4 regions of the Paenibacillus sp. W2I17 genome follow, and region 2 is predicted to be linked to each of the others. Evidence: predicted binding sites of a transcription regulator. Region 2 holds the regulator's gene; each other region holds the start of a gene.

Region 1 (7,969 bases), 1.0 Mb from region 2:
ATGGCAATCATGAAAAACGCAACAGAAAGCGCCAGCAGCCACCATAAATCCATCATATTTTGAAAATGACGCTCATTGTGTTGACCCAAATATATAAATGCAGTCAGCGCGAGAATAATGGTCGGTGTGCTCCAGAACAAAGCATAGTTCCGCATCAGCTTCAATGCCGAATGGTCCTCTGCGCGAGAAGCGTAAAATGTGAGAAATGATCCGCTAATGAACAATACGGACACAATGGCTAGTCCAACGATGCTCCACGATAATGGATTCGTAAATAGTGCCCAGTAATCGAGGGAAACCGTATCGCCTTGTTTCAAAATAAAGCCACCTTCAGATAATGTCAGTGCCACTGACAATGACGCCGGAATAAGTAGACCCGTAGCTCCGTATAAGAACAAATACACGATACTTTTTTTGGAACCATAATTTTCGAAAGCATAGAACGACCCACGAATGGCAAGTAGAATGACGGCAATACTTCCTGGAACAAGCAGCGCGGAGCCATAATAATAGGCCGTGTCCGGGAAAAATCCGACGATACCAATATAGAAAAAGACAAAAAATACATTGGTGATCTCCCAGACCGGTGATAGATAACGGGAGATCAGACGATTAATCAGGTGATCCTGCTTTGTCAGGCGTGCGTAAAAGGCGAAGAAACCTGCTCCAAAATCGATGGAAGCTACAATAAGATAGCCGTATAAGAACAGCCAGAGTACCGAAATACCAATTAATTCATAACTCATCAGGCCTGATCCCCTTTCTTGGCTGATTGATCATGCTTCTCCTTCAACCATTTCTCCATCTCGAGTTCAGCAGGATTATTATTGAACAACCGTCTCAGTACGACGACACACATAACGCCTAACAGGATGTAGAGAAGCAAGAAGACGAAAAATAAAATTCTCACACTCGGTGAAGAAGTAGCGGCCTCTTCTACCCGCATATAACCTCGGATGATCCATGGCTGCCGCCCGATCTCTGCATAGAACCAGCCCATCTCAACAGCCAGAAAAGCAAGCGGTGCACTGAGTGCAACCATACGAAGCATCCACTTGTTAAACTGATTACGTTTCTTCCAGAATACAAACAGGAAGTACAGACTTGATATAGCAAGCAGAGCGAATCCAATACCAGCCATTAGATCAAACAAATAATGCACAAGTAAGGGCGGGTGTTCATCTGGTGGAAATTCGTTCAGCCCGGTTACCTCGGCGTTAAAGTCTCCAAAGGCAAGGAAACTGAGCAGTTTCGGCAAATGAAGAGCGCCTATAATTTCATGTTCTGCATTCAACCATCCCAAAAAAATCAAATCCGCTCCGCTTTCCGTCTCGAAATGCCACTCGGCAGCTGCGAGCTTCTCCGGCTGATGCTCAGCCAAAAACTTGGCAGACACATCTCCAGCTAAAGAATTTAATAAACTGAATACCAGCACAACGGCCATCATGAGATTCAAGCCTTTTTTGTGGTAGGCCGACACTCCTTTTCTCAGCATCGCAAAGGCTGCTATTCCTGCTAACAGAGCAGCTCCTGTCAGATAAGCCGAGCTTAATACATGGAACACTTTGGAGAACGTCGCTGTATTCATCATCGCTTGCACGGGGTTCACTGCCATGAATTGACCTGCTTCCATGACAAAACCTTCAGGCTGGTTCATGAATCCGTTCACTGTTGTAATAAAAACAGCTGACATGCCTGCCCCGGCGACAATCGGAATAGTCAGCAACCAGTGGATATACGGATTTTTGAACCGATCCCACGTGTACAGATAAATGCCCAGGAATATTGCTTCAAAAAAGAATGCAAATACTTCCATAAATAGTGGCAGTGCAATGACATTCCCGGCAAGTTTCATAAAATTCGGCCATACCAAGGCCAACTGTAGTGAGATCGCTGTGCCTGTCACGACACCCACCGCGACAGAAATGACAAACCCTCTGGACCACCTCTTTGCCATAAGTATGTAATGGTGATCCTTCTTCCGAATGCCGATGAACTCTGCAATAGCAATCATCAAAGGTACGCCGACACCAAGCGTTGCAAAAATCACGTGGAACCCGAGCGTCAAACCAGTCACTAGCCTGCTCCATAAAACCGTATCAATAGCCATTCTTTGTGTTGCCTCCTTTCAATCTCTGTTCAATTTAGAAACATTCAATATCAGCTTTGGCCAAGCTCAATGCAGAGTTGCGAAAAATTTCACAAAGTTAGGTATGACGATATCTTGCCACACCTATAATGCGTTTACTCCTGTTGGCCCCCGATTATAAGAAGCATTGGATGCCTATTAAAATCTGATATTGATGCACTTAATGTACTAACCAAGCCTATTAATCAAAATTATTATATCTTTATTTTTACCTAATTCAATCAAAGACACGGCTTCTACCCTAAACGTTCAAGAAAGGATCAACTCTTTCTGACAACTTGGTGAAAAACAAAAAATACACCCAATGGAGCTATTGATTCATTGGGTGTAAACGTGTTATTGCACGGCAGATTCGCTATTTTACTTGCTTACTTGCTCCGGACTCACCGTACCTGCCTCACGACGTACGCTCATGATGATCAGTGATGCAGCTAATACCGTAAGGATGATTCCAAGCATCTGAAATCCTGTCACATTAAATGTATCTCCCATAACAATTCCAATCAATAACGACGATAAAATGGTCCCCAGGTAGCGTGATGTATTAAAAATACCCGATGCGACTCCGATCATTTCTTTGGGTGTGCTTTTGAACAGAGCAGCTTGCATGCCGACCGCGTTTAAGCCGTTACTTATGCCAAATAAAGCTAAGGCAACAATGATTATGAAGATTGGAGAAGTTTCATTCATAACAAGGATCAATATAGAGCCAAATGTCATTAAAGAAGCGGATACGATCAGAGCTGGCCGTGATCCTGATCTGTCAATCCAGCGCCCTGCGATCGGAGCAATAATGACTGAACATAACCCCAAAGCTAGCATGCTCATTCCTGTATGAACTTCGTTGAGATGACGTACCTGCTTCAAATACGTAGGAACTCCAAAAAAAAGTGCGTAAAACAGGATGTTCATCAGCATGTATTGCACATTCACCCATGTCATCTCGGGATATGAGGCAAACGTTCGCAGAGGGATAAAAGGCGTGGCTACTTTTAATTCATGTCGAATGAACATAACGAGTGCGATTAACCCGATCGCTCCTGTCAGCAGATGCCATGTTGAAATATCTCCTGTGGAATTTACTGAAAGTAAACCGATGAGCAGAGTTACCAAGGCTACCGTAAACATCAGGATGCCTGGTGCGTCAATTAACGCGAGCCATTGCCGAATGGACATGTGACCAGAGATAGACGGAGATTGCTCGTCCTTCGGGATTGTTTTCCAGGCGAACCAAAAGCTTGCCAAGACAAACGGAATATTAACGAAGAATATGCTGTGCCAGTCCCACCAATGAATCAATACTCCACCAATAAAAGGTCCAATTGCAGCCGCTCCAGAAAGGAATATAGCCAAGGTGGACAAGGCGGAGGCTTGCTTGTCAGTCACGTTAATTCTGACAATCGCCATTCCGACGGCCACCATCATGCTTGTGCCAATCGATTGAACGATCCGGAATACGATAAGCCACGAAAAACTGGGAGACCACGGAGCTAACATGGACGATACAAAAACAATAACAAGACCCATGAGGAATATCTTCCTGCGGCCAAACAAATCACTACACTTGCCCATGACGGGTTGAGCGACAGCACTGGCAATGTAAAATGATAAAATAATCCACGAAACGGCTGTAAAATTAAGTTGATACACTTGTTGTAGCCTGGAGATTGCCACCGAAATCATGGAGGAATTCAACGGATTCAACATGATTCCGAGTCCAACAGCTAACATCAATCCTTTATTTCGAACGTTCATCGGTGCATCACTCCTTCTTCTTCTGCTGTCATCTTACTTGAAAGCATTCATTTATTCCAACGCATTATATGTTATGATTTGATGAACTAGAAGGAATGAAGGGATGGTGCAAATGGAGCTTCTTCAACTAAAATATTTCCTGACAGTGGCCCGATGCGAACATGTTACGGAAGCTGCGGGAAAGCTGCATGTCACGCAATCCTCCCTGAGCAAAACGATACAACGATTAGAGGACGACCTGGGAGTCCCTTTATTTGATCGAATCGGGAGAAAGCTGCGACTAAACGACTTTGGAAGAACATTTCTTCAGCGAACTGAAAAAGCCCTATTTGAATTGGAACAAGGAAAGCGGGAAATCGCTGACCTCTCCAACCCGGATCAGGGTACGTTGCAATTGGCAGTGACTACGGCAAGCACATTGCCCGGCATACTGCGGGAATTCCGGAAAAACAAGCCGGATATTCAGTTCCATGTGCAAATGGTTTCGTTAGAAAACATGTCCAGACTTCTACATCGGGGCGAGGTGGACTTTTGTCTCTCCTCCCCTCCGATTCAAGGTGACGATATCGAATGTCAGATATTATATGACGACCCGATTGTAGTCGCTGTTCCTATGGGTCATCGATATGCAGACCGAAGCAGCATTCAATTAACCGAGCTTAAGGACGAGTGGTTTGTTGGGGTGAAGCAAGGGTATGGGGTTCGTGATATGGTAGATTCCGTATGTCATTCCGCTGGTTTCCTACCGAAGTATGTATATGAAGGGGATGAGCCTGCAAGATTAACAGCCCTTGTGGAGGCGGAGATCGGTCTCGCGTTTATACCTAGCACAGCCAGAAACCCGCATGAGCGCATTAGATATCTTCAGGTAGAGGAACACCAACTCGTTCGGGAAATCGCTCTACTTTCGCACAAAAACAGGTATATTTCCAAAGCCGCTTTAGAGTTTCGCAGCGTAGTTATGGACTATTTCAATGCTGTGCCACCAGCATAAATTCAATCCAGAGGAGATGTCATTTTGATATTAAAACCAGAAAAATTTGATCATATTTCAGAGACAGAACGGCTAGTCATCCGACCATTACAGAAAGACGACTATGAAAATTGGTTGAATGAGTTTGAAAACCGCTTGCCCTCCCAACACCGTCATGATAAAGGAAAAATGGATATGAGTGAATGTACGCTGGATTGGTTTCATGATCTGGTAGATCGACACCAGGAGTTAGCGCGTACAGATGCGGTTTATGTTTTTGGAGTATTTAGAAAGCAAGATGGTACACATCTGGGTATGATTGATATTGCAACCTTGGCGAGAGATCATTTTCAATGGGGAAGTTTCGGATACACGATCCATAATCAGTATTGGCGAAAAGGTTATGGGAAAGAAGCAGTGAATGAAGCACTTCATATTGCATTCGAACATCTGAAATTTCACCGCATAGAAGCTCATATCAATGTGGATAATACCCCTTCCATGAAACTGGCAGAGAGTGTTGGTATGGAATTTGAATGTCTACGTAAAGGGTTTATACACGAAAATAATGAATGGACCGATCACTTGGTGTATTACAAAAATTCTAATTAATCTAATCTCACCGATAATCAAAAAAGCGAACAAAGCACTTGCTTGCCCTGTTCGCTCTTCTTGGTGCAGCCATATTACTGTCTTCGCCTTACTCGCCCAAGCTGTTCCAGAATGATTGGAACGCGCCTTTCTCCACTTCCAGGAATGCCGGAACATTACCATAACGAACCAGACCTTCACCAAACAGAACCAGTGGGACCTGCGTTTTGTCTTCCAGCGTGAGATAGATGATCTTGCGATCTTCCTTGCCGTAGAGGTTCTCTTCCAGTTCCGGGCTCGTTGCGATTGGTTTGGCAGCATTTAGCGATAAGATGAAGCTTTCCAACGATTCGTCCGCTGCTAACGGCTGAAGCTGCTGCAATCCGTTGTTCCAGCTATTAAACGTCTCCCATTGCGCCGAGGCGATGTTGCCTTCGAGATAAAGCTTGCCGATCAGGTCGGCACCAATACCAATGGTGATCCCGTTGTTCTTGTCGAATAGCTGGGCATACACCTGACCATCGATCTCGGTGTAGGACATGATGCGGAAGTCCTTATCGTAGCCATTAACAGCATAGATGTCAGCTTCGCCAATGTTGGAAGCAAGCTCCGTATATTTATCCTGGCCGCTCAGCTCATCAATGCCACCAGTGGTGGTACCCAGTTTATCCCCCCGCAGGTTGAGTGCATTTGCGCCTTCAAGCAATGTTGGGGACTGCGTATATACGTTTCCTCCATATACAACCAGTTGCATCATATCAGCCATCGCGCCTTTGCCCTGTGAACTCGGCAACTCCATCTTCGGAATCACTATCGGGTCAAACGATACGCCTGGAGTCACCGCTGCCACCTGTGGTGTTGGTGCAGCTGGCCCATTGAATTGTTGCCATACACTTGGCGCAGCCAATCCAATGCTGGCAGCGATAACAACACTTGCAGCAATGTATAGTGGTTTACGTCGATGTTTTGGTCCCTGATGTTGCGTGTTTAAGGATTGCTCTACCCGTTTTTTCAATTGCTCGTTTGTTTTCATTTGATCCACCGCTTTCTTGTAGTTTTGTTTAAATTGTTCTTCGTTCATTACAGTTCCTCTCCTTCCAGCTCCAGTTTTAACAGCTGTCTTCCTCGTTTTAATCTCATTTTCACTGCTGATTCGCTAATCTCCAGGATCTCGCTGATTTCTCGGATCGGATAATCTTCGTAATAATACAGATGAACCACCGATCTATACTTGACGGGCAGTGACAGTACAAGTTCGATCAGCGCGTGATCTTCAGCGTTGTCTGTTGTAAGAGGATCGACTCCCTCCAGTTTGACCTCCCGTTTGCGCCAGCCTCTGCCTAATAAGGATTTGCAATGATTGGTGATGACCCGAATCAACCATGCTTTTTGATGCTCCGCATCGTTGAACGTAGGGGCTTTTTCTATTAGTTTGATGAAGGTATCCTGAGTGGCTTCCTCCGCGTCTTCTCGTCTGCCGAGGTGCACCATGGCAATCCGGAACAGCGTATCCGCGTATGTCTCATAGACTTTCATCACATGATCGCCCAGCTGGGGCACTGATCGCTGCATGGTTGTTATGCCCTCCTTTATACCTCTAACACTCTTACGGACGGCATTTGGTCACATTTTGTTTTAGGATTTTTTTATTGGTCCATTTCATTCAAAATGCAAAAAAAAAAAGCAGCTCCATGGAGAGGAGTTGCTTTCTTCATCCAACCAATTAGAAATTCTTCTGTAAAAGCTCGATGTTGTCTTCCAAACTGCTGTCCAAGCTTACGCCTACCTTCTGCAGTTTGTTTTGGTAATATGCTTTTACATCTTCCCACTTATAGTATGGATAGGTCTTTGTTTCGATCGGGAAGGCGATCTCTTCTTCATTTCTAAGCATTTTCACGAGAACATCCTTACCATTGGAATACAGAATCCATTGAATATTTGCTCCCATTGGTGAGATAACCGAGCCATTCCAGTTTTGGGTCACGTCCTGCGGTTTGTCGATACTCACATTAGCTCCGGCGATATCCAGGAATGAAGATAGTGGAATGATGGTTTCTGCGTGAGCAAAACGAAATATACCAGCCGTGTCTTTCTGCTGAATGGACTGGTCGGTAGACACAATCAATTCTTTGACCAGAGGTGCAATGATATTCTGCGGCAGATCCGTTGACGTTAAAGATGGACCTTTTTCATAGAAATCATTGATATTGTCAATACTCTCGTACCATTTCAATTGATTAGCCGTGAAATACCGCCCGAATTCGAAGTCACCTTCTCCTTTAATATTCGAAGAAATGATGTACAGTTCGTATAAATTAGAAGCAGCCTCGGTTGGGTTGCTGAGCTTCACTTTTCCCTTCTCATCCTTCAGTTCAAACTCTCCAGCGTTCAGCCGTCGATAGAAGTCTTCAGAGAAAAATTGCAAAAGGACCTCTTTTGCATAACGCGTTCCAGTGCTCTGTGTGACATAATCCTCGTATAACTTAACCCAGTCTCCATCT
Region 2 (7,969 bases):
CAACATGATCGCCCTCACCAGGCAGACAGTGATGCACTGGCGACAGCCTATGTGCTGCTAAAGTGTCTGGATGAGTTAAAGGAATTACCGCTCATAACGATTCAGCGCCTCAGTGACCTGTTTGCACCAGAAGACAGTGACTTGGGTTGGTTCTTGGACGGAATGCGCAGTGAGAAGGAAGCAGAGCCGATTCAGGATCTGGACGGACATACCTATTATCGTCAGCTTGCTCTTAATGTAAGTGATTGGACCGATATTGGTGCACCACGCGATGAGCGGGAGGCTAACCCCCTTGATGGTGTAAGCTTCGAACAGTTTATGGACCAGGTTCGGGAGAACCTGAAGGATACACTAGATCATTACGAAGAGCGTGAAGCGCAGACTCAGATGTTCAGCAGTGTAAGGCAAGCCCTGGATGAAGAGAAACATCTCTTGATCGAAGCAGGAACAGGCACTGGTAAATCTCTGGGTTATCTGTTGCCTGCTATTTACGAAAGTGTGAAGCAGGAACAGAAAGTTATGGTTAGCACGCATACAATCAATCTGCAGGAGCAATTGAGAGAGCGGGACATTCCGATGCTTACCCAAGTGGTTCCATTCCCGTTTAAAGCTGCTGTCTTCAAAGGACGTGGACATTACCTGTGCCTGCGCAAATTTGAACACAAAATCAATAAACGTGAATTCGCCACACCTAAAGAGGATTATTTCACAGCAGCTCAGATGATTGTCTGGCTTACGCAGACCGAAACCGGAGATGATGAGGAACTTAACCTTAGCGGACGCGGAGGGGACTTCTGGGAGACGGTACAGAGCGAATCTGAGTCTTGTCTGGGAAGATCATGTCCATGGTTCCGCAAATGTTTCTACCATCGTGCCAAACATGAGGCAGGGTTGTCTGATATCGTAATCACCAATCACTCCAAATTATTTACGGATGTGAAAGCCGCGCATCAGCTGCTGCCAGCCTATGAGAGTCTTGTGATCGACGAGGCACATCATCTGGAGGATGTCGCTGGTAAACATCTTGGAATGCATATGAAATATTTCACCTTGGTTCATACACTGACCCGCCTATTTAAAGACAGTCGTAATGGTCAGCTGCCTATGCTTCGTTCGCAGTTATCCGGGCATGAAAATTCGGTGCAATGGGGCTCCATGGTGGATCAGATGTTCCCGCTCGCTCTTGAAGTTAAGGAGCTGTGGGATCGTATGAGCGATGCCTTGTTCGGTCTGTTGCCTGAACGAAGTGATGCTTCACCGGGAGAGACGGGGCAATTTTCACTGCGTCTGAAAGCATCTCAGAAACCTGCAAAATGGCAGGAGTTGCAGGATCTGGAGAACCAGATCTATGTGACTCTGGGCGATTTGGTTCGAAAAGGGGACAAATTGCTGCTTGAGGTGAAAGAGGATCAGGATGATTATCAATCGGATAGTTTGATCACGGACATTACAGGATTGCTGAAAGATCTGACCACATTGAAGGAGAATCTACGTTTCTTCATGCGTATGGATGATGCTAAAACGGTATACTGGATGGAAGCCAGCGGCCAGTTCCGCAGCAAATCTCTCCAGCTGTATGCCGTACCTGTAGATGTCAGTGCACAACTTAAGGATTTATTTTTTGATAAAAAGAAAAGTGTTGTGCTTACATCAGCTACGCTTTCAGTGGATAAGTCATTCCAGTTCATGATTGAGCAGCTTGGCTTACAGGAAGCCTCTGAGAATAATCGGCTGTTAACGTCGATGTTGCCATCACCTTTCAACTATCGCGATCAGGCACTTCTGGTGATTCCGCGTGATTTCCCAAGTGTGAAGGGAAGTGTGGGTGATGCGCACTTTGTTAATATGCTGGTGCAATCACTCGCAGAGACGGCAATTGCTACGCGTGGACGCATGATGGTTCTGTTTACTTCATACAAGATGCTGCGACAGGTCTATGATCCGCTGAAGGAGGCGCTATCTGGTAACGACATCTCGTTGCTTGGGCAAGGCGTTGACAGTGGAAGTCGTTCCAAATTGACTCGCAGGTTCCAAGATGCCAAAGCAACGGTACTTTTGGGCACAAGCAGCTTCTGGGAGGGTGTAGATATCCCGGGAGAGGCCCTAACCTGTCTCGCTATTGTTCGACTGCCTTTCCAGCCACCGAATCATCCGTTGGTGGAAGCCAAGAGTGAGCTGCTTCAGCAACAGAAGAAAAATCCGTTCATGAAACTGTCCGTGCCGCAAGCGGTCATTCGTTTCAAACAGGGATTTGGCCGGTTGGTGCGTACAGCGAAGGACAGAGGAATTGTCATTGTTTATGATACACGGGTGATTGAAGCGTACTATGGTAAATTCTTTTTATATTCATTACCTGGTCCCAAAATGGAACACATGCTCACGGAGCAGATGGTTCCACGAATTACCGATTGGTTGGAAAAACCTGCTAATGAACAAAAATAATGGTTGTTTTGTTCGTTATATCATTGCATGAAACTATTGTTTGGCGTTAAACTTTATTAGATATTCCCGTATCCGATTAAAGCAGTTGCACGCAAGAACTTATAACCTAAATTACAAGGAGCATTCTGTATAAAATGTCACGTTTATCTTTGAGTTTATACAGAATGCTCATCTTTTCATCTATTATTTTATCGTGGCCTTGGTAAGGGGGAGCAAGAATGAAATCGGATAAAATTTCGGAAGCGGTGGTACGACGTCTGCCTGTATACTTGCGTTATTTGAACGAGTTGCATCAGCGTGAGGTGGCTACTGTTTCTTCTCAAGAGCTTGGACAGAGGCTGGATCTGAATCCGGCCCAAATTCGTAAAGACCTGGCTTACTTCGGTGATTTTGGTCGTAAAGGGATCGGGTATGATGTATCCTATTTGATCGAGAAAATTCGTCACATTCTAAAAATCGATCAGCAAATTAATGTAGCTCTGGTAGGAGCGGGTAATCTCGGTCAAGCCTTGTCCAACTACAACGCATATCTGAAAGACAACATGAAGATTGTTGCTGTATTTGATGCATATGGACCGAAGATTGGTAGTCAAATCAACAGTTTGACGGTAAAACCAATGGATGAATTGACGGAAGCGGTTAAAACGGAAAACATCCGCATCGGTATTATTACGGTTCCGGATACGGAAGCCCAAAATGTAGCGGATCAGCTTATTGAATCCGGAATCGAAGCGATCCTTAATTTTGCACCAACCATTCTAAAAACACCGCCGCATATCCGCATTCACCATGCTGACTTTACAACGGATCTGCTTAGTTTGGCCTATTACTTGGAGACTGGAAAGGACGACGAGGAAGATGACAACAAATAGATGGGTAATTCACAACGGCAAATTTGCCGTTAATGAAGGCGGCACAACATGGAACGTGGTTCAAGGATACATGGTTGTTGAGGATGACAAGATTGTGCATATTGGTGAGACATTGCCGGATGGAGACAAAAATAGTACCAAAGTAGATGGAAAAGGACTGTTCTTCCTGCCGGGTCTGATCAATACGCATGGTCATGCAGCAATGTCGTTGCTCAGAGGGCACGGAGACGATCTTGCGTTGCAAGTATGGTTGCAGGAAAAAATGTGGCCGATGGAAGCGAAAATGACTTCAGAAGATGTATATTGGGGAACCTCGCTATCGGTGCTTGAAATGTTGAAAGGCGGAACTACAGCGTTCTTGGACATGTACGATCACATGGATCAAGTTGCCAAAGTTGTGGAGCAATCCGGCGTTAGAGCAGCACTGGCACGTGGTGTAATCGGACTGTGCTCGGAAGAAGAGCAACTGCGGAAGCTGGAGGAGTCGGCAGCGTTTGCACGTGAGTGGAATGGACAGGCAGATGGTCGCATTACAACCGTAATCTCGCCACATGCACCATATACATGCCCTCCTGACTACATAGAGAAGCTTGTGCAGGTCGCGAACGATCTGAACCTTCCTCTCCATACACATATGTCTGAAACGCTTCGTGAAGTGGAGCAGAACGTGGCTGATTATGGACTGCGTCCTGTGGCACATTTGGAGAAACTGGGCTTTTTCTCCCGTCCATCTCTGGTTGCACATGCGGTGCATCTTAATGACGAAGAAATTGAAATTTTGGCCCGTCATGATGTGGCTGTATCCCATAACCCGGGAAGTAACCTGAAACTCGCTTCCGGTGTTGCGCGGGTACCTGCGTTGCTGAAAGCAGGAGTTACCGTGTCACTCGGAACAGACGGACCGGCAAGCAACAACAACCTGGATATGTTCGAGGAAATGAGACTGGCTGCATTGATCCACAAAGGTGTATCTGGTGACCCGACGGCAGTACCAGCAGGCGAAGCGTTACTACTCGGAACGTCATATGGTGCCAAATCTATCTTCTTGAACAATACCGGAGCGCTTCAGGTCGGCATGAAGGCTGATTTTATCGCCCTTGACATTGAACAGGCACATTTCTATCCACATACAGACCTGATCTCACATACGATCTACTCGGCTTCTGCCAAAGATGTTGAGCACGTATGGGTGGATGGAAAACAAGTGGTGAAACATGGCGAATGTCTGACGCTGGATGAAGAACGCATTTTGCGTGAGTCTCAATTGGCATTTGATGGTCTGCTTGCTCGTTAATTGCAGGACAGAGCATCATAGGGAAAGGAAGTTCGGCTTTTGAAGAAAAAAAAGAAGTGGATATGGATTTCGCTGCTTGCACTAGTTCTGATTCTGTTTGGACTTCAGCGTTATTACGTCTATGTCACACAGGACCAACGTAAGGAAGAAGCGCTCGCCATACAAGCAGCACAGAAGCAACTGGGCATTACATCCTATGATGAATTGCGCAAGTACATCTGGGGAGACAAAGAAGGCTCTGACAACATCTACTGGACCCTGATCGGCAAAAATAAGGATAACCAGGATGTTATGGTCTGGGTTAAATTCGATGCAAACAATCAACCGGCTACGGGGGCAAACGCTGTACACAGTGAGCTGCTGCAGAATGGCATGTCCGAAGCGCAGATCCGCAATCGCTTCAGTTCTGAAGTTCCTGCCGGCGAGATTAAACGAATCATGCCCGGAGTTGTGAATGGAATATATGTGTGGCAAGTGTATTATAAAGACGGTACGCATAACCACTATCGCTTTTATCGTTTTAGCAACGGAGAACAGGTGGACCTGGTCTATACACTCCCGAACAGCTAGAACAAATAGAGCGACATAACTAGAGAATTAAAGAAATGAAAGAACCGGCAGACGGATATCCGACTGAACCGGTTCTTTGTGTTGTCTGTAAACATTCTTGATTTAAATAGTTAAAATTAATAATTTATTCATATTTTCACCTTCGAAAATGTATATACGATGTGATATACTCAGATATGTACTCAAAGTTACATTCAAAAACAAACAAACCTGTCGAAATTCTCGCAGGAGTCAATGTGCACATATTCGTATATACCAATAAGCCAGTAGGTTAGGCCAAAATCTGGGAGGGGTAATTCACTTGAAGCTAAAAGTATTGCCTATTGCTTTAACTGCCGTCATTTCAGCCGTTGTGTTGTTTGGAGGTTGGTTTGTATATCGTCAGGTGGCCGTGCAGAATCCGATTGAAAAGATGGTTACCCAGTACGATGGAGTCAATGACGTTCAATTAACTATTAACCGCGATGACGTACAATTGAAACTGGATCTGCAACCTGATGTTGATTTGGGCAGACTGGTACAATATATTCACAAAGAAGGACAGACATTAATTGGAACACGTTCACTAAAGTTGGATGTTGTGGATCATTCCAGTGAAGCACTGGAAAGTTGGTGGGGGGATGCGATGTTTACCGTAGCTCAGGCGATGGAGAACAAGCAATACACCGAGATTACACCAACGTTGTCAAAGATGGCGACGAATGGAATTAAGGTAAATACAGCGATGGATGACAACAATGTATATGTCAGTCTCAGAGACGGAGATGCCAGCAAGTTTATTATTCTGCCGCGTGTGCCCGGTCAGATAGGAGTGTGGCCTAATGCCTAAATGGACAAAAGAAGTTGCCATCGGATTTTTTCCCGTATTGATTATTTTCCTTGCTTTTACTGGTGTTAATATTGTTCCGATTCTGATTGCAGCGGTACTTGTCGGAGCTTTGCTGTTCATGATGCAAATGCGTGGCGGGATTACAGTAGGCGCTGCACAGGAACGTAAACGGAAGAAAAAAGGACCTTCCAAGCTTACTTTTGAAGAAATTGGCGGACAGGACAGTGCCAAGCAGGAATTGCGTGAAGCGCTTGACTTTCTCATCAAACATGAAGAAATTCGGAAGTTTGGGATTCGTCCGTTAAAAGGGATCTTGCTGACGGGCCCTCCAGGGACAGGGAAAACGTTGATGGCCAAGGCTGCTGCCCATTACACCGATTCTGTTTTTGTAGCAGCATCGGGTAGTGAGTTCGTGGAAATGTATGTTGGTGTGGGTGCCAGCAGAATTCGGGATTTGTTCAAGGACGCGAGGACCCGTGCCACCAAGGAAAATAAGGAAAACGCTATTATCTTTATCGATGAAATCGATGTCATCGGGGGTAAACGTGAAGGTGGTCAACAGCGTGAATATGATCAGACCCTGAATCAGCTCCTGACGGAAATGGATGGGATCTATTCTTCCGATACGCCAAGAATTCTGGTTATCGCTGCAACGAACCGTAAAGAGATGCTGGATAGCGCCCTGACGCGACCGGGACGTTTTGACCGCCACATTCAAGTGGACTTGCCTGACAAAAAGGGTAGAAAGCATATTCTGGAACTGCATGCGGTGAATAAACCTCTGATGAAGGAAGTTAATCTGGAGAAAACAGCTGAAGAATCGTATGGTTTCTCCGGTGCACAGCTCGAAAGTGTGATGAACGAAGCAGCTATATACGCTATGCGGGACGGGATGTTAAACATTGAACAGCGGCATTTGTCCATGGCTATTGATAAGGTCATGATGGGTGAGAAGACAGACCGTGAGTCCAGTGTGGAAGAGAAGAAAAGGGTCGCCATTCATGAATTGGGACATGCCATTATGGCAGAACTCGTTCGCCCAGGCAGTGTTAGTCAGGTGGCACTTAGTCCGCGTGGTCAGGCGCTGGGATATGTACGTCATAACCCGCAACAAGAACAGTTCCTCTATACAAAGCGCTTCCTGGAAGAGCAGATCATGATTGCACTTGGAGGAGCAGCTGCGGAGGAAATGTACTACGGTGGTCGTTCCACAGGTTCACGCAATGACTTTGATCAGGCAACCAATGTTGTACAGACCATGATGGCTTCGGGGTTGACTTCACTTGGGATTGTGAACATGGATATGGTAACAACCGAGGAACTGATGCGAGAGAATAAATTAATTCTGCAAGAACTGATGGAACAGACAAAGCAGTTGCTTGAAGAACAACGGACAATTTTCGACAATTCACTCGACATCCTGATTCGTGAGGAAGTTTTGTCCGGCGAGCAATTTCGTTGTCAATTTCGTGACAGTGCCCTTCTACCAGCATAATTTATTTATGCTGGTTATTTTTTTTTACATTTCACTCGTGCTAAGATATTATTATATGTTGGGTCGAAATTTGTAATTTTCGGCGAACAGGGTACAATAGAGAAATAGAGAACCGAAAGGATGGAGCAGAACCATGTTTTTCAAAAAAATAGGAGTTGTCGGCGGCGGTACGATGGGGCAAGGTATTTCCCAGATGCTCGCAGCCAAAGGACTTGATGTGCTTCTCGTGGAGCATACAACACAAAAGCTGGACCATGCATATGACATGATCGAAACCAATCTGGATAAACAACTGGAGAAATGGGCGATTACAAAAGCGGAGAAGAAATTGATTCTTTCCCGTATTACCAAGGTAGCTCATTTAGCTGAACTTGGAACTTGCGACATGGTCATTGAGACAATTTCAGAGGATCTGGATGCGAAAAAAGCAGTATTCAGCCAACTGGACCAAGTTTGTCCAAGCAATG
Region 3 (7,969 bases), 6.4 Mb from region 2:
AAGATTTCGCCATAGTCATGACTGCTGGTAATCTCGTATAACTTTTTCCAATCAATGCTTACGCCTTGCTGTTCTTCAATATCGGCCAACGTTTTGGCGTACTGAACCACTTTCCAGGAATGGGCGGATACACAATGTTCTTCGAACTTGAATTTGCCAGGGGTCCGAATAATGCGTTCAAGATCATTCAGTGATCTGAAGTACGTATGAATTCCCATAAGAAGAGATCATCCTTTACAAGTTAGGTGGGCGTATACACTGACTATACTTCAGTTATATTAACCACGGATTAACGATGTATACATTGAATGTAAAATGAAGCCAGAAAGCCACGATGGGTGACTGAACGTGAGTTCGTCATCCATCGTGGCTTCATCTGTGCAAATGTTATGCTACCTAACGTAGATAAGTGCAATAGGTCAACTATTATGCCTTTTTTCGTACCGGAGAAGTATACCAGTACGCCATTCCAACAAAGAGGGCACCGCCGATAATATTACCAAGCGTTACCGGAATCATGTTATGGAACCAGCCTGCCATTGTGATTGTATCCGGGTGGTTTGGCAGCAGCCAGGATAAAGACAGCAAAGTCATATTGGCAACACTGTGCTCATAACCACTTGCGATAAATGCGTACAGACACCACCAGATAAGGACAAGTTTGGCGATATCTTCTTTGGAGCGAGCTGCCATCCAGATCGCCAGACAGACGAGCCAGTTACAGAGAATGCCTCGGAAGAACAACTCAGACACGGGCGCCGCCATCTTTTTGGCAGAGACAACGAATAACAGATGTTCCGGCGTAGCCATTTTGAACAGGCCGCTACCGACAATGAGTAGACTTAATAGAATTGCGCCGAGCAGGTTACCAACAAAGACGAGCCCCCAGTTCTTCAGCGTATCGTTCACTGTGGTTCGGCCTGCCAGTGTACTCATGGTAAAGAACATATTGTTACCTGTAAAAAGTTCCGATCCGGCAAAGATGACCAGCGTGAGCGCGAGTCCGAAGGACATGCCCATCAACATGGTTTGCAGTGGTGACTGAGCTGCAAGGAGCGGAGCACCAATACTGAAGATCAGAACGATGCCAAGCCCTACATAGGCACCAGCCATCAAGGCAGCAACCATATAACGTGGCAGGCTTGCGTTCATTTGGTCCCGTTTTTTAACCGCAGCTTCAATAATTCCCTCAACACTTGGTGTATACATCACGGTTTCCCCCATTATTTTGCATCAATCTTTGAACGTTTCAATGGAGCTATATTGCAATCCAGACTTGACCATTCTCTACTTTCACCGGATACATCTGTACTTGACCGTTGTCCGGTGCTTGCACAATACCGGTAGTCAGGTCGATTTTCCAATCATACAGTGGATCGTACAGATAATGTCCGGACACGATACCTTCAGCCAGCGGCCCACCCTTAGGGTGGGGGTTGTGATTATCCGCAGCGAAGATGGTACCATCCGATGCACGAAAGACAGCCAGCTGATGGTCCTTAATCTCAACTACTCTTCCGATTCGTGGCAGAAATTCTTCAACTACTCCTGCAGGGAAGTAGGTGCCTGATTGTTTTGTCGTCATCTTAAACCACTCCTTATCTATATTTAACATTCCGGCAGTATTAATCTTGCAAGCTTACTTATGGACGAGCCGATACTTCGATACCATGGAACATTTTGCTTTGGCCTTCTTCATTGCGAATCGCTTTTTGCCAAGGTTCTTCAACATGCTCAAGTGCAAATTCAATCCGCTGCATCAACGCTTTACGTTCCTCAAGGTTATCCACGACAACCGAACGAATATGCTCCAGACCCATGCGTTCCACCCACTCGGACGTCCGTTCCAGATAGTTACCTGTCTCGCGATAATATTGCATGATGGCTCCGCACAGTTCAATTAACTCTTCATCCGTTTTCACTTTACATAGGGAATCAGCCAGTCTTGCTTTAATACCACCGTTACCACCAATGAAGATTTCCCAACCTCCGTCGTTACCAACGATACCGATATCTTTGGTACATGCCTCTGCACAGTTCCGCGGACAACCGTTGACAGCATATTTAAACTTGGCTGGCAGATCCAGACGTTCGAATTTACGTTCGATGCGAGCGCCCATGGCCATGGAATCCTGTGTACCGAATCGGCAGAATTGGGAGCCGACACATGTTTTGACCGTACGCAGCGATTTGGCGTAAGCATAACCTGAAGGCATATCCAGTTCAGCCCAGACTTTGGTCAAATCTTCTTTTTTGACACCAATCAAGTCGAGACGCTGACCACCGGTAACTTTGACTGCTTTCACATCATATTTGACTGATACGTCAGCGATTCGTTTGAGGTCCGCTGGTGTAGTCACCCCGCCATACATCCGAGGTACAACCGTATACGTTCCATCCTTTTGAATATTCGCGTTCATACGTTCATTAACAAAACGGGATTCTTTCTCATCTTCGTGTGTATCTGGTGCAATCATGCCAAGGTAGTAGTTGATCGCCGGACGACATTTGGAACAACCTTCAGGTTGACTCCAACCCAGTACATTCATGACCTCTTTGGTCGTTTGTAATCCCTTTGCACGAATCTCGGCTACAATCTCATCCCGTCCCATGGAAGTACATCCGCATATTCCCTGTTTGGCTCCACTGCTGAAACTGTCTCCAAGTACATATTGCAGAATCTGTTCCACAACCGGTTTACACCCACCGCAAGAGCGGGTTGCACCGGTACAGGCTTTGATTTCATCTACAGTGGTAAGGCCCTGGTTTGTAATGACATCAACAATGGTTCCTTTGGTTACCCCGTTACATCCACAGACGATCTCGTCCTCGGGCATCGTTCCAACAGAGGTTGCTTTCTTATGACCACCGCAGCCTGTACCCATGAGTGAACCGTACAATTCTTCGGTCATTTCAGTCTGTTGTTTGATCAGCTTCTGCAATTCGGCAGAATCCGTAATGTCACCGAAGAGCACGGCACCGACCATTTTATTGTCACGAAGCAGAATTTTTTTGTAAGTCCGTTTCCAGTCATCTTTGTGCGAAATGACGGTGTGCTCTGGACTGTCGATAAATTCACCGGTTGAAAAGACGTCTACACCCGAAATTTTCAATTTCGTAGATACTACAGAACCTTCATAAGGAGCCGTTTCAACCCCGCAGATATGTTTCGCGAGAATCATACCTTGCTCGAACAATGGGGCAACGAGGCCGTAACATACCCCGCGGTGCTCTGTACATTCCCCGACCGAGTACACATTCTCAAGTGAAGTCTGCATATAGTCATCCACGACAATACCCCGGTTGACTTCCATACCGCTTTCGCGGGCTACAGCCGTATTGGGTTTAATGCCTACAGCCATGACCACAAAATCAACATTTAGAACCGTATCATCTGCAAAACGTATCCCTTCAACCCGTTCGCCGCCCAGCAGTTCGGAAGTCTGCGCACCCAATTTGAACCGGATACCCTGACGTTCGAGTTCCGCCTTCAACATGGCTGAAGCTTGCGGATCAAGCTGACGCTCCATCAGATCCTGCATCAAGTGCACTACGGTAACTTCCATGCCAAGTTGTACCAACCCTTTGGCAGCTTCAAGGCCTAGCAGTCCGCCTCCGATAACGGCCGCTCGTTTATACTGCTTAGCAGCTTCCAGCATGACATTACAATCGGCGATATCACGGAAACCGACAACACCTTCTTTGTCATGTCCAGGTACTGGGAGAATAAAGGAGTTAGAGCCTGTCGCAATGATGATTTTGTCATAAGGGAAGCGAGTTCCATCCTCTGTCACAACCTCATGGGTATCCGAATCAATTCGGGTTACGGTTGTTCCTGTATGGAGGGTAATACCATAATCCTGATACCAGTGGAGATCATTCAGTACGATGTCATCCAGTGTTTTGCTTCCTTCCAGTACATAAGACAACATAATGCGATTGTAGTTAGGATAGGGCTCTGTGCCAAAAACAGTAATATCAAATCGCGATGTTAATTTCAAAATTTGCTCAACGGTACTGATTCCTGCCATACCGTTACCAATGATAATGAGGTTCTCTTTTTTTCCGTTCATGTGTATGTGCCTCCTTGGATAGACGCTGTACATTACTCAAAATTTTAGTGGTTTATATTTGAAATTATACAAGTAGTTGACGACAGTTTATGTGATTTAATTCACTAATAAAGATAAAAGAGTCATAAATATAATAATGTGAGCCCCATCACAGAAAGTTATATTTATTTTCATACAAATAAGAAATGCGAACTATTGTTCTTATTTTGTTTTCGTTGTAAAATCGGAACTGGGCCGTATTGTTCCCGATTTCTTCGAAAGGACGTTTTTGCATCATGATGGGAAGATCCCACCTTATTATCGGGACAGGCGTGTCGCTTTCTGTTCTGCAGTTGGCCGGTATGCCGGTGACTGCGCCGGCAGTTACGGTTGCTCTGATTGGTTCGTTATTGCCTGACATTGATGAGCCAAATTCGCTGCTGGTATCCAGAGCCTTGCCTAACAGTCTGATCAGATTGTTACAGACGATTCTGTTGCCCACAGCTGTATTTGTGTACTTCTATGTTCATGCCAAACCATGGAACCTGTTGCTTGCTATCCTCATTGCGCTTGTGTCATTCCTGCCTTCGCGTTCGCTTCGCAAAGTGTTGATGTTTGCGATTGGACTCGGGCTGGTCTTCTATGGTCACGCGTTTGCACCGTGGAACTTGATTGCAGGCAGTTTGTTAATGCTCTGCACCACACTGACTCATAGGGGACTGACACATACCCTGTACGGAACCGCAATATGGGCGGGCTTGTTGTACAGCACGACCCAGCAGCAGGGACCGGAGATCTGGGTAGCCGGAGGAACTGCATATGCGATGCATCTGTTGGCCGATTCACTAACCAATCGGGGTATTCGTCCGTTACCACCGCTCAAGTGGCGCATACGGGTGAATCTGATGAGTACAGGGACCAAGCGTGGGGCCGTTGTAGAGAATGTCTGCATTGTGCTTACTCTTATTTTGGCCTGGATTGCATTCTCACCGCTATTTCTATAGCCATCCAAAAACGCCAGCCCGCATATTGTGGGCTGGCGTTTACAGGTATGGATTTCATAATGAATGGATCGTAATAACCTAGCCAATTCAGGATTGAGAAGGAGAATCAGTCAGGTCGTCAATATCGGAAGAACCGAATACAAATAAAACAACAAGAATGACAATGATCAGTAGCTCAGCGAACCCATTTCCGTCAAAGTCAGACATCACTTCAACCTCATTTCTTGGCGTTTAGGAATTGATTCTCTGTTGGAAAGCCCGTATAACGTCATTCAACGTCATATCGCCACCGATCTCATCGAGGAATTGCACCAGTTTGTCTTGATTCGATGGTGTAATAGTTTGTAACGTTTTATATTGTCCGACCAGTTCAACGACCAGTGTAGCTTCTCGAAACAACGTGACCGCATCCACTCTTAACTTCCCACTTACCAGTAATGCTGCAACGATAAGTTCCAGATTTCTTCCTTTAAGGTTGCCATTGAGAAGGGTGTTTGCGGCATTTGTTTTTTTGGAACTTTTATTCGATTTTCCATTCCTTCTCACTGCCATAACAGGTCCCCCGCTGCTTGGTGTTTAATTCATCTTCCGTTATTGTATCTTATGTGTAATTCCCTATAATGTTCGGCCTATTAATCTACGTGTCTAACTGATATCGTTGTGGATATAAAAAAGAGACCTCCCGACATAGTTAGGAGGTCTCTTGTCAACTGTTACGCGTTATTAATTATGGTATTCATCGTTGTCCGATCAAGACCTTTGACCAGCTTCACAATCAGCTCTTTGGCCGCATCGTAGTCATCCGTATGAATGATGGAAGAAGAGGTGTGGATATAACGAGCGCAGATACCAATAACTGTTGATGGTACACCAATTCCACTCAGGTGAACTTGACCTGCATCGGTACCACCTGGTGAGATGAAATACTGCATTTTAATCTGATTGGATGAAGCCGTATCTTGAACATATTCCACCATTCCGCGATGGGTGAACATACCCGGGTCAAAAATACGAAGCAATGCGCCTTCTCCGATATGTCCAAACGACTGTTTGTCACCTGTCATATCATTCGCCGCGCTACAGTCAAGTGCAAAGAAGATATCAGGCTGAATCAGATTGGCCGCCGTACGTGCACCGCGAAGCCCCAGTTCTTCCTGAACCGTTGCACCAGCGTAAAGCGTGTTAGGCAGTTTTTCCTTGTGCAGCGCTTCAACCAGTTCAAGTGCAAGTCCAACGCCGTAACGATTATCCCACGCTTTGGCCATGATTTTTTTCGGGTTTGCCATAGGTGTGAATTCACAGATCGGCACAATCTGCATCCCTGGATGAATGCCCCAGGATTCTGCTTCGGCACGATTGTCTGCCCCAATATCAAGATACATGGAATTCAGATCAACAGGTTTGTTCCGCTGGGATTCGTCCAGCAAGTGTGTAGGTGTAGAACCTACCACTCCGGTAATCCGACGATCAGGTGTGATGATTTCCAGTCTCTGAGACAGTACAGCCTGACTCCACCATCCACCCAGTGGACGGAATTTGACCATACCCGTTTCGGTAATGCCTGTAGTCATGAAACCAACTTCATCAAAGTGTCCGGCTACCATAACTTTAGGACCGGATTCCTCCCCGCGTAATACACCAAATAGACTCCCCAGGCGATCCTGGACGAACTCATCGGTATAAGCGGAAAGCTTATCTTTCATCCAGCCGCGAAGCTCACGTTCAAAACCGGATGCGGAAGGGAATTCCGTCAACGTACGAAACATATCCATCGTTTTTTCATTCATGTGTCAACAACTCCTCTGTTGGTATGTATTTCAGGTCACAGTAGAACGGCTACCCGCCTGTTGTCCTTTAAATGTAGTTCATAAAGTCCACTTTTGATTACGAATCATGCCTAACGGCATGATCAGCATCGAATATGAAATTCAGCCGAAATGTCCGTTGCTCACGTAGTTTTCCTACGCTCCGCTACTCCATTTCTATCTTCATCCCATCTTCTTGGTACTGAAAACTAGACTTTTTGAACATGCACTTTAATATGCTGAGGACTTGTTATTTAACCACTGGTCACATTACAGTATGAACCTTGCGCAAGTGATTGTCCATGTTTATGTCACGTATTTAAGGCATGTTTTGGGCGCTTACCTTTCCAATTTTCATGACTCTATCCGCTGTAGTCGTAACCCTGATGCCACTTCAATGAATATGAATATATGGAGGAGATGTCATCATTTTGTGATGTTCTTTTTGTTCAATATTTGTTGGTCTGTTTATTAGGAAGGAGCTATATATCCAATGAAGCCTCCAGAAGAGGGCACGGAAAAAGTACTGTTTATCGTTCTTTTTATCTTGCTCGTGATTGTTCTTCTTTATTTATAGAACGTATCTAAACGTCCTCAGCACCGGCGTATTCCCATCCTGCTTCCACAACATGATCTTGTTGGAAACATATGCTGTCTGTCGCCGGATACATAACCTTCTGATTATTAACAAACAATGAATATAGGATTACACACATTGGCATTCAGCCGTAGCTTTGAACCATTTCACATAGAGGAGGTCTTGTATCTTGCCAGCTCAATCTGCATCCGGAAGCGAAAAAAAATCGTCGTCCCTGTCCATGGATGAAAAGGAGTACAAAAAAGTCGCAAAAAAACATGAGCCGCCTCGTCCAATCCTGAAAAATTGCCTCAAAGCATTTCTGGTTGGGGGTACCGTCTGTTTGATTGGACAGGCCATTCAAGAGGCTTTTATGGCCGGTTTCGACATGACATCGAAGGAAGCTTCCAGTCCTACGGTGGCGGTCATGATTCTCATATCGGTTATTCTAACCTGTCTCGGCGTTTACGATAAAATGGCTCAATGGGCAGGAGCAGGAACTGCTGTGCCGGTTACCGGCTTTGCCAATTC
Region 4 (7,969 bases), 4.9 Mb from region 2:
TGATGCCAATAAGAGGTGTACAGGTCCGTCGCTTCAAATGAAGATGTGGCTGGCAAGATGATATCTGCATATTTCGCCGTATCCGTCATGAACAGATCATGTACAACCGTGAATAGATCTTCCCGTGCAAAACCTCGCTCCACTCGTTCAGTATCCGGTGCCACCACCAGTGGGTTGCTGCAGTAGACCATCATGGCCCGGATCGGCTGCTCCGCTTCCAGCAGCGCTTCACCAATCCGGTTCATGTTCACCACCCGCGGCTCAGGATTCTGCCGCAGTTCCGGACGCTCCAGCGCGTCGCTATTCGTGCTCGCGTAGCTGTTGGTGCGAACGGCACCGCCGCCTTGCTTCAGCCATTGCCCTGTAATGGCGGGCAGACATGCAACGCTACGTACATTCATGCCCCCATTATCATGGTGCTGGAGGCCATTGCCGATGTGAATATGGGCTGCCTGTGCGTTGCCGTATAGTTCGGCCAGCTCCACAATGGTTTCCTCCGGTACGCCAGTAATGCGTGCAACACGTTCAGGGGTGTAACTACGGACATGATCACGCAGCGCCTCATGACCTATCGTATACTTTTGCATAAACGCTTCATCCGTTAGTCCCCGTTCGAACAACACATACATCAATCCTAGCGCCAGTGCACTGTCCGTGCCCGGATACAGCGGAATAAACCAGTCGCCCCACTGTGCGGTACGATTGCGGTGAACGTCGATGACGACGATCTTGGCGCCTTTCTTGCGTGCTTTCTCCGCCAAAACGACCTGGTGCATATTGGTACTGACGATATTACCACCCCACACCAGGATGAGATCTGCATGCTCCGTATCTTCCGGCACCGTTCCCCGATTGGCACCCATCGTATATTTCCAGCCGGTATTTCCAGCGGAGTTACAGATCGTCTGCTCCAGTACACTCGCACCTAGCGCATTGAAGAAACGCCGATCCATACCGTCTACGCCGAGAATGCCCATGTTACCGTAAAAGCTGTAGGGCAGGATGCTCTCCGGGCCGTAGGTTTCGGACAATGCAGTGAATTTGGTCGTAATCTCGCGAATCGCTTCATCCCAACTAATTCGTTCGAACTTGCCTTCACCTTTGGCTCCTACACGTTTCATCGGATATTGTAGACGCTCGGGGTGATACACCCGCTCAGTCATATTCCTAACTTTATTACAGATGGCACCCTTGGTTATCGGATGATCCGGATTGCCTGCCACCTTCACAATTTTGCCGTTCTCTTTATGTAATAACAGACCACAAGTGTCCGGACAGTCGAGCGGGCACACCGCCGCAAATATACCATTCTCCTGATCGATCATCGTAAGGCTCCCCTCTATAAAAGCTATCCCTCTATCATATCTTCTTCGAGGTTATCGCGTAAAGAGAACAGTATGTTTTTACTTCATATTCGCCGCTATAGCGGCTTTAAATTATTTTCAAAAAAATGTTTTTGAGTTTGATTCAACTTCAGAATTCAGGGGTAAATTAAAAATAAGGCATTAGGCTAGTGTTTCCCCACTTCCTCCTCATGCCATATCATGGACCACTCCCGAAATTCGCCATGAACAGGTTTCGTTCCCCCGAACCTTGTCATGGCGAATTTATTTTGCGTTAAACTCCAACAAGAACCCATACAAAAAACGATCCCGCCCTGTTCCGTCACAGCATATTCGCCATGAACCGAGCAAGATCAGAATCGTCTTCACTTCTAATATACGTGTATCCATACCTCGCTGTGCCCACTATGCTTGTTTGCTCAACATCACTCTAGCCTCCGTCTCCATAGGTTCGATCGACGTTGCTACCTCCGGTTTCACTTTCGGCTCAGCTTGGCGCAGGTACACCACCCAATAGGCTGCAGCTACAAACAGAGCACCTCCAGTCAGATTCCCGAGCCATACCGGAATGAAATTCATCACATATTGACCCCACGAATAATGTCCTTCGAAGATTGCCGCCGGGATGAGGAACATATTGGCCACAACGTGCTGGAATCCAATCGCCACAAATGCCATCGTTGGAAACCAAATGCCCAGTACCTTGCCACTCATCGTATCCGAAGCATAAGATAGCCACACGGCAAGTGCCACCAGCCAGTTACAGCCGATGCCAGAGATGAAAGCTTGCAGGAAACCGTCATGCAGCTTATGCCCAGCCATATCCACTACTTTCGCCAGATATACACCCTCTCCGGTCAGACCCAGCACATGTCCAAACGCGTACGCGACAAACAAAGCTCCAACAAAATTACCAATCGTCACTAAGGTTAGATTTTTCAGCATGCTACCCACGGATAATTTCCGTGCAATCGTTGCAAGTGGAACGGCCATCATGTTTCCCGTCAGCAACTCACCACCACCTATGAGTACCAAGATTAATCCAACCGGGAACACTGCTGCTCCAATCAGATTGACGAGACTTCCCCACTCTGCCGGCGCAGAAGCAATCACCCGAATATCCAATAGAAAACCCAGCGCAATAAAAGCCCCTGCCAGAAAACTGAGCACCAGTACAGAAGATACCGGATATTGAGCCTTCTTCATGCCAGTTTGCGCCGTATATTGTGCAACCTCAAGAGGTGTTTTTGCTGCCATATCATTCATCCTCTCCTTCATTGTTCATCATTGGATAAAACCATCTGAAATTCATTAGTTATGCGTTGAATACCATATCCTAATTGTATCTCGGTCCTAAACATAACTTTGTGCAAATTATCACAATGTTGTTTAAAAAGATACTTAAGAGTATCTTGGAATAGTTATGACAGAAGAGTATAGTAAGGCCCTTTGTAGCTAAAAATCACAAAAAAGACTGACGATATAATCGCCAGTCTTCTTTATCCTTTATAATCATCCGCCTTGTTTCGTAATCCTGGCAGTTATTTTACACCTCATATTTACGCATAAGCATGACTTATCTTCGTATGGCGTTTATCATGCTCTCTGTTCAACCATCTATTCTGCTCCCTTACACCATTGCTGGTGCTTTCACTTCTATTGGAGGCAGTGCTTGCAGACCCGCCGTGTTCAGGAAGTTCCATGGTTTGTTGTAATGTGGCTGGAAGAAAAAGTCGATGAAGGCCAGCTCATCTACGGTCATGTTGTTTTGGATGCAGACCGAGATCGTATTAATCGATTGGGTCAGATCAACCTGAGACATCACCTGTGCTCCAACGATCCGACGAGTAGCCTGCTCATACACCACTTTAAGCAACAGTTTCTCAGCCGTTGGCATGAACTCCGGACGGTAGCTGTCTTCCAGTACGACAGATTCAACAATCAGACCTTCGTCAGCAGCAGACGTTTCCGTCATCCCGGTACCCGCGATATTTTGCTCATAAATCTTGATACCCGATGTTCCTTGTGTACCCATATACGGTGTCGTAGGACGAACCAGGTTGCGGGCTACAAGTGTACCCATCCGTACGGCGTTGGTTGCCAGTGGAATGTAAGATGCTTTGCCTGTTGGGTTGTAATGAATAGCACAGCTGTCACCCGCAGCGAAGACGTCTTTTTGACTCGTTTGCATATATTTATCCACGATGATTGCGCCGTTTGGCAGCATATCCACTTGGCCTTTGAGCAGCTCTGTATTTGGACGGAAACCAATGCACAGAATAACCAGATCGGTTTCAAACTCTCCTTTGGACGTGATCACCTTAGTCACTTTGCCATTCTCTCCAGTAAACTTCTGTACCGTTTGACCGAGAGCTAGCTTGATGCCGCGTCCAGTCAACGTATCTTCGATCGCATCCGTGAATTCAGGGTCCAGGTATTTGTTCAAAATACGGTCCACACTGTCGATCAGGGTAACTTCCTTGCCATTCATTTGGAAAGCTTCCACCAGCTCTACGCCGATATATCCTGCACCTACAACAGTAACACGTTTGGCATCTTTGGCTTTTTCAATAATCGTGTTGGAGTGATTGTAGTTTTTACAAAGTAAAATGTTATCCATCTCGATGCCTTCAAGCTTTGGAACGACAGGCCATGAACCCGTTGTCACGATCAGTTTGTCAAACGTATCTTCAAATTCTTCCCCGGTTTGCAGGTTTTTAGCCTGAAGGGTATGACCCTCGGCATCGACTGCTGTTACTTCATGAAGCATCTTGGTCTCAACACCAAGCTCTGCCAGTTGATTAGGCGAAGAATAGAACAAACCGTCAGGGTCTTTCACAACTCCACCTACGTAGAGCGCAATGCCACAAGATAGGAAGGAGATATTGTCATTGCGCTCATACACGGTGATGGTAGCATCCGGGTATAATTTGGCGGTATTTACGATGGCTGCGGTCCCTGCGTGTGTACATCCGATAACTGCGATTTTCATTAAGAGTTCCTCCTCGAAATATATAAATGAGTTTGAATATAGGGTTGTTATGGTTGTGAAACATTTCACTTCTTGTTCGAAACTGTGTATGTGATTTATTTCACTTTATACACTCATTATAATGTGATATTTTTCACATTGCAATAGGTTGAGCAAAAAAAGTTTGTCGAAGGAGGTCATTCCCTGTATTTTAAGCCTTTTTCCCCTCATTGTATTGATTTCATTGTCCCCGGATTTGGATCGGATTATGCTATGTAATGGCTTCCGCGATCCCTGTATCGGCGCATAAAGAGAGAGGCGTCTATGGGGCCAACTCCTACCTGTGAAGAGAATAAAGCCACGTATATAAAATAATCAAAGAAGCCTATCCTTGCTTATGCAAGGACAGGCTTCTTAAACGTTCATGTATTAACCGAGCAATTTCTCGATATCTGCAATCATTGTCTCCGGAGATTCTTTCGGTTCAACACGACCTACCACTTCACCTTCACGGTTAACAAGGAACTTGGTGAAGTTCCATTGGATGTCGCTTGTTTCACCTACGCCAGGTTGTTGCTCCTTCAGGTATTGGAACAGGGGATGAGTGTCCTCACCATTCACATCTACCTTGGCAAACACCGGGAAATTCACACCATAGTTAATCTGGCAAAATGATTCCGCTTCCTCACTTGTACCTGGCTCCTGCCCTCCAAACTGGTTACAAGGGAAACCCAGTACAACCAAGCCTTGATCGCGATAACGATCATAAAGCTTTTGCAATTCACCGTATTGCGGGGTCAGCCCACACTTGCTGGCTGTATTGGCAATGACCAATACCTTACCTTGATACAGATCCAGTGAGACTTCTTGGTTCGCGGTGGTTACCGCCTGATATGAATATACGGACATGACTGATTCCTCCCATGACATATGTTGGTTTGGGCTGTTGCGAGCACGTTGGCATAACCAATGAACTCACAGCCTGTCTTATTATTATAGACCTGATCCGATGCGATTACCAAATCCCGGGTCTGCCCATATTCCATTGCTCCCATGCGTTGCAAATTCCCCATGAATGCAAAAGAGCCGCCTGCGATAGCGCACAGCGGCTTCATTCTATAATGTAAGGACCACATATGGCCCATTTCGTTAACTTCCTGTCGCTTGAACACGTGGTTCTGTCCGTCCTCCAGCATGAACCATCGCACTGTTCATGACCAGCTGCTCTGGCGTCTTCGATTGCTGGCGTTCGCCTGCAAGAGCGTAAGGCAAGCAGAGCGGTACACCGGAACGCGGATCAATCACGATATCTGCTTCAATGTTGAATACTTCACGAAGTACATCTGAGTTCATAACTTCCACAGGTGAACCATGAGCGATGGCTTTACCTTTTTTGATACCAATCATGTGATGTGCGTAGCGGGAAGCATGATTCAAGTCATGCACAACCATAACAATGGTACGGTTAGCTGTGGCATTCAGCTGCTCTAACAGTTGCAGTACTTCAAGCTGGTGAGCCATATCCAGGAACGTAGTCGGCTCGTCCAGGAAAAGGATATCTGTTTCTTGTGCAAGTGCCATAGCAATCCAGGCACGTTGACGCTGTCCACCGGACAGTTGATCAATCGGACGATCATGGAATTCAGTCATGGCTGTCACTTCGATAGCCCATTCAATCATACGTTTATCTTCCGCACGCATGGATCCAAATCCTTTTTGATAAGGAAAGCGACCATACGATACCAGTTCAGTAACGGTAAGACCTTCAGGGGCTGTTGGATTCTGTGGCAAAATCGCAAGCTGCTTGGCAACTTCACGCGTGGACTGTTTATGGATGGACTTCCCGTCGAGCAATACATTACCTGCTTTTGGAGCCATAATACGTGCCATCGTTTTCAGGATGGTTGACTTCCCTGAACCATTGGCTCCAACAAGTGCTGTAATTTTTCCTTGGGGAATCTGAATATTCAGATCCTCTACAATTAGTCTTTCCTCATAAGCGATATCCAGCTTGGTCGTCTCCAGACGAAACATGCGATCATCCCTCTCTCATTTATCCCGGTTATGTAATCCGGCTATGACAACAAAAACGAAATTGTAATTCTGTGATTTCCGACGCAAATATCTTCTACACTAAAGATACTGATAATCATTATCATTTGTCAACATAAAAAACCAAATTTTCTTCTCTTTTCGTGCTTTATTTGGTCTTTCTGTAGCAGAAATCCCGCTCTTTTCCCAAGTACACATGAGATCTTTTCTCATTCATTCCGCGCACTTTATCACTTCTCACTGTCTTTCAAACTCTTGAATCGCAAATTTTGTGTCTGAATTGTGAATGTGGCCACTCCGATGACAGAACAACCTTCCGATCGCTGTTATCCCCAGATTTTTTTATCCTTTTTAGGGGGTAAATCCGGGGATAAAGGCGAACGTTTCACTTCTTCAGGTTATTTCTGCCCTCTCCGTTTTTGTGTAAATGTTAGTTCAATCTATTCAGCCGCCATATCAAATAAAAAAAAGATGACCTTGAAATCTAAAGTTCAAGGTCATCTAACATACTCTCATTTGTTATGGTATGAAGTCAGCTTTTTTCATTATTGGATCAAAAGACACTTAATGAATCTATGCAACATGTTCATATAAAATAACTTAGAGCTTAGGCTGCGGCATCAATTGGATTATAGTCATCTCGCCCTGCGTACTCTTCACACTGACAATGCTCTCGGCATCCATATTCGCTGGAAGATCGATCTGCAATCCATACGGATAGAGGCGATCCACCTCTCCAATAGACATCTGTGCAGGAGTGGTCGCATCCGCATCCTGTTCATTGGATACAGATGTGTCAGGTGATGTGGAACCAGTAGCTTGATCTGCATCCGTACCTTGATCCGTGTCTCCACTCGCAGCATTAGACGATGCATTCGTCCCTGTATCCATTGTTGTATCGGTAGCAGGATCTGAAGTGGAATCACCCGATGTTGAAGGATCGGCCTGCTGATCGCCATCCTCCGTCTGCTCTGTGTTCCCCGCTGAAGAACTATCCGTGCTTCCCTCGGAAGTACTTCCTGAGCCACCATCGGAGGTATCTTGGGTATCAGGCTCTTCATTCCGATTAAAACTCTCCCACTTGCCTGTAGTATCCAACTCCTGAGTGCTATCATCCTTCATCGTCAATTGAAGTTTGCCTTGCTCAAACTCAGTGCTTCCCATATCGTTCCTGAAACGGATCACCAGTTGAGCAGGTGATTGCGTACCCTCCTGTTCACTCGCAGGAATCATATAAGCAATCTGCTCCGCGAGTTGCACCTCAGGTTCAGCCGGTATGACAGGCTCCTGGGTAGATGGAGGGGATGCCGCTGGCGGCTCTACAGAATCTTTCATCCATGCATATGTACCGCCAGCAATACCAAGAACCAGGATCAAGAGGATTAATCCGAACAGATTTTTCCTTTTACCCGTTAGCATCCGCACCAGTGGAGAGGACAATTCCGTCTTCGCACGATCATAGACCGGCTTCATTGTCTTGCTTGCTCTCGCATAATACGGTTTGAAAGCTGACTTCGACTTGAAAGCTTCACGGTCATGGGCTTTGAAATACGCCACGATGGCATCCGCATATCCTTTATGCGCATTGGAACCCCGGACAAAC

Evidence for each region. The regulator Rex, encoded in region 2, represses fermentation and respiration genes when NADH is low (regulators of the CRP and FNR family bind a similar motif). The targets are predictions, from matches to a motif close to TTGTGAAATATTTCACAA.
Region 1: a site for Rex is predicted at 2,188-2,205, ahead of QF041_RS05500 (cytochrome ubiquinol oxidase subunit I). Genes of this name have one in related genera too.
Region 3: a site for Rex is predicted at 4,163-4,180, ahead of nirB (nitrite reductase large subunit NirB). Genes of this name have one in related genera too.
Region 4: a site for Rex is predicted at 2,709-2,726, ahead of QF041_RS22965 (formate/nitrite transporter family protein). Genes of this name have one in related genera too.

What each region holds. Positions count from the first base shown of each region.
Region 1 is NZ_JAUSXM010000001.1:1,256,704-1,264,672, forward strand. It holds gene QF041_RS05495 (cytochrome d ubiquinol oxidase subunit II) at 1-746, opposite strand, end outside; gene QF041_RS05500 (cytochrome ubiquinol oxidase subunit I) at 746-2,110, opposite strand; gene QF041_RS05505 (MFS transporter) at 2,510-3,904, opposite strand; gene QF041_RS05510 (LysR family transcriptional regulator) at 4,017-4,898, shown strand; gene QF041_RS05515 (GNAT family N-acetyltransferase) at 4,923-5,489, shown strand; gene QF041_RS05520 (hypothetical protein) at 5,578-6,549, opposite strand; gene QF041_RS05525 (RNA polymerase sigma factor) at 6,549-7,040, opposite strand; gene QF041_RS05530 (histidine-type phosphatase) at 7,192-7,969, opposite strand, start outside.
Region 2 is NZ_JAUSXM010000001.1:211,904-219,872, forward strand. It holds gene dinG (ATP-dependent DNA helicase DinG) at 1-2,442, shown strand, start outside; gene QF041_RS01090 (redox-sensing transcriptional repressor Rex) at 2,661-3,314, shown strand; gene QF041_RS01095 (amidohydrolase) at 3,301-4,608, shown strand; gene QF041_RS01100 (cell wall elongation regulator TseB-like domain-containing protein) at 4,648-5,178, shown strand; gene QF041_RS01105 (hypothetical protein) at 5,480-6,007, shown strand; gene QF041_RS01110 (AAA family ATPase) at 6,000-7,502, shown strand; gene QF041_RS01115 (3-hydroxyacyl-CoA dehydrogenase family protein) at 7,636-7,969, shown strand, end outside.
Region 3 is NZ_JAUSXM010000001.1:6,620,554-6,628,522, forward strand. It holds gene QF041_RS29410 (YfbR-like 5'-deoxynucleotidase) at 1-218, opposite strand, end outside; gene QF041_RS29415 (formate/nitrite transporter family protein) at 427-1,209, opposite strand; gene nirD (nitrite reductase small subunit NirD) at 1,259-1,585, opposite strand; gene nirB (nitrite reductase large subunit NirB) at 1,644-4,073, opposite strand; gene QF041_RS29430 (metal-dependent hydrolase) at 4,349-5,056, shown strand; gene QF041_RS29435 (hypothetical protein) at 5,288-5,608, opposite strand; gene QF041_RS29440 (M42 family metallopeptidase) at 5,770-6,843, opposite strand; gene spoVAC (stage V sporulation protein AC) at 7,629-7,969, shown strand, end outside.
Region 4 is NZ_JAUSXM010000001.1:5,119,401-5,127,369, reverse strand. It holds gene QF041_RS22970 (molybdopterin-containing oxidoreductase family protein) at 1-1,325, opposite strand, end outside; gene QF041_RS22965 (formate/nitrite transporter family protein) at 1,749-2,600, opposite strand; gene QF041_RS22960 (FAD-dependent oxidoreductase) at 2,974-4,335, opposite strand; gene QF041_RS22955 (glutathione peroxidase) at 4,744-5,223, opposite strand; gene QF041_RS22950 (hypothetical protein) at 5,196-5,459, opposite strand; gene QF041_RS22945 (ABC transporter ATP-binding protein) at 5,464-6,348, opposite strand; gene QF041_RS22940 (GAP1-N2 domain-containing protein) at 6,967-7,969, opposite strand, start outside.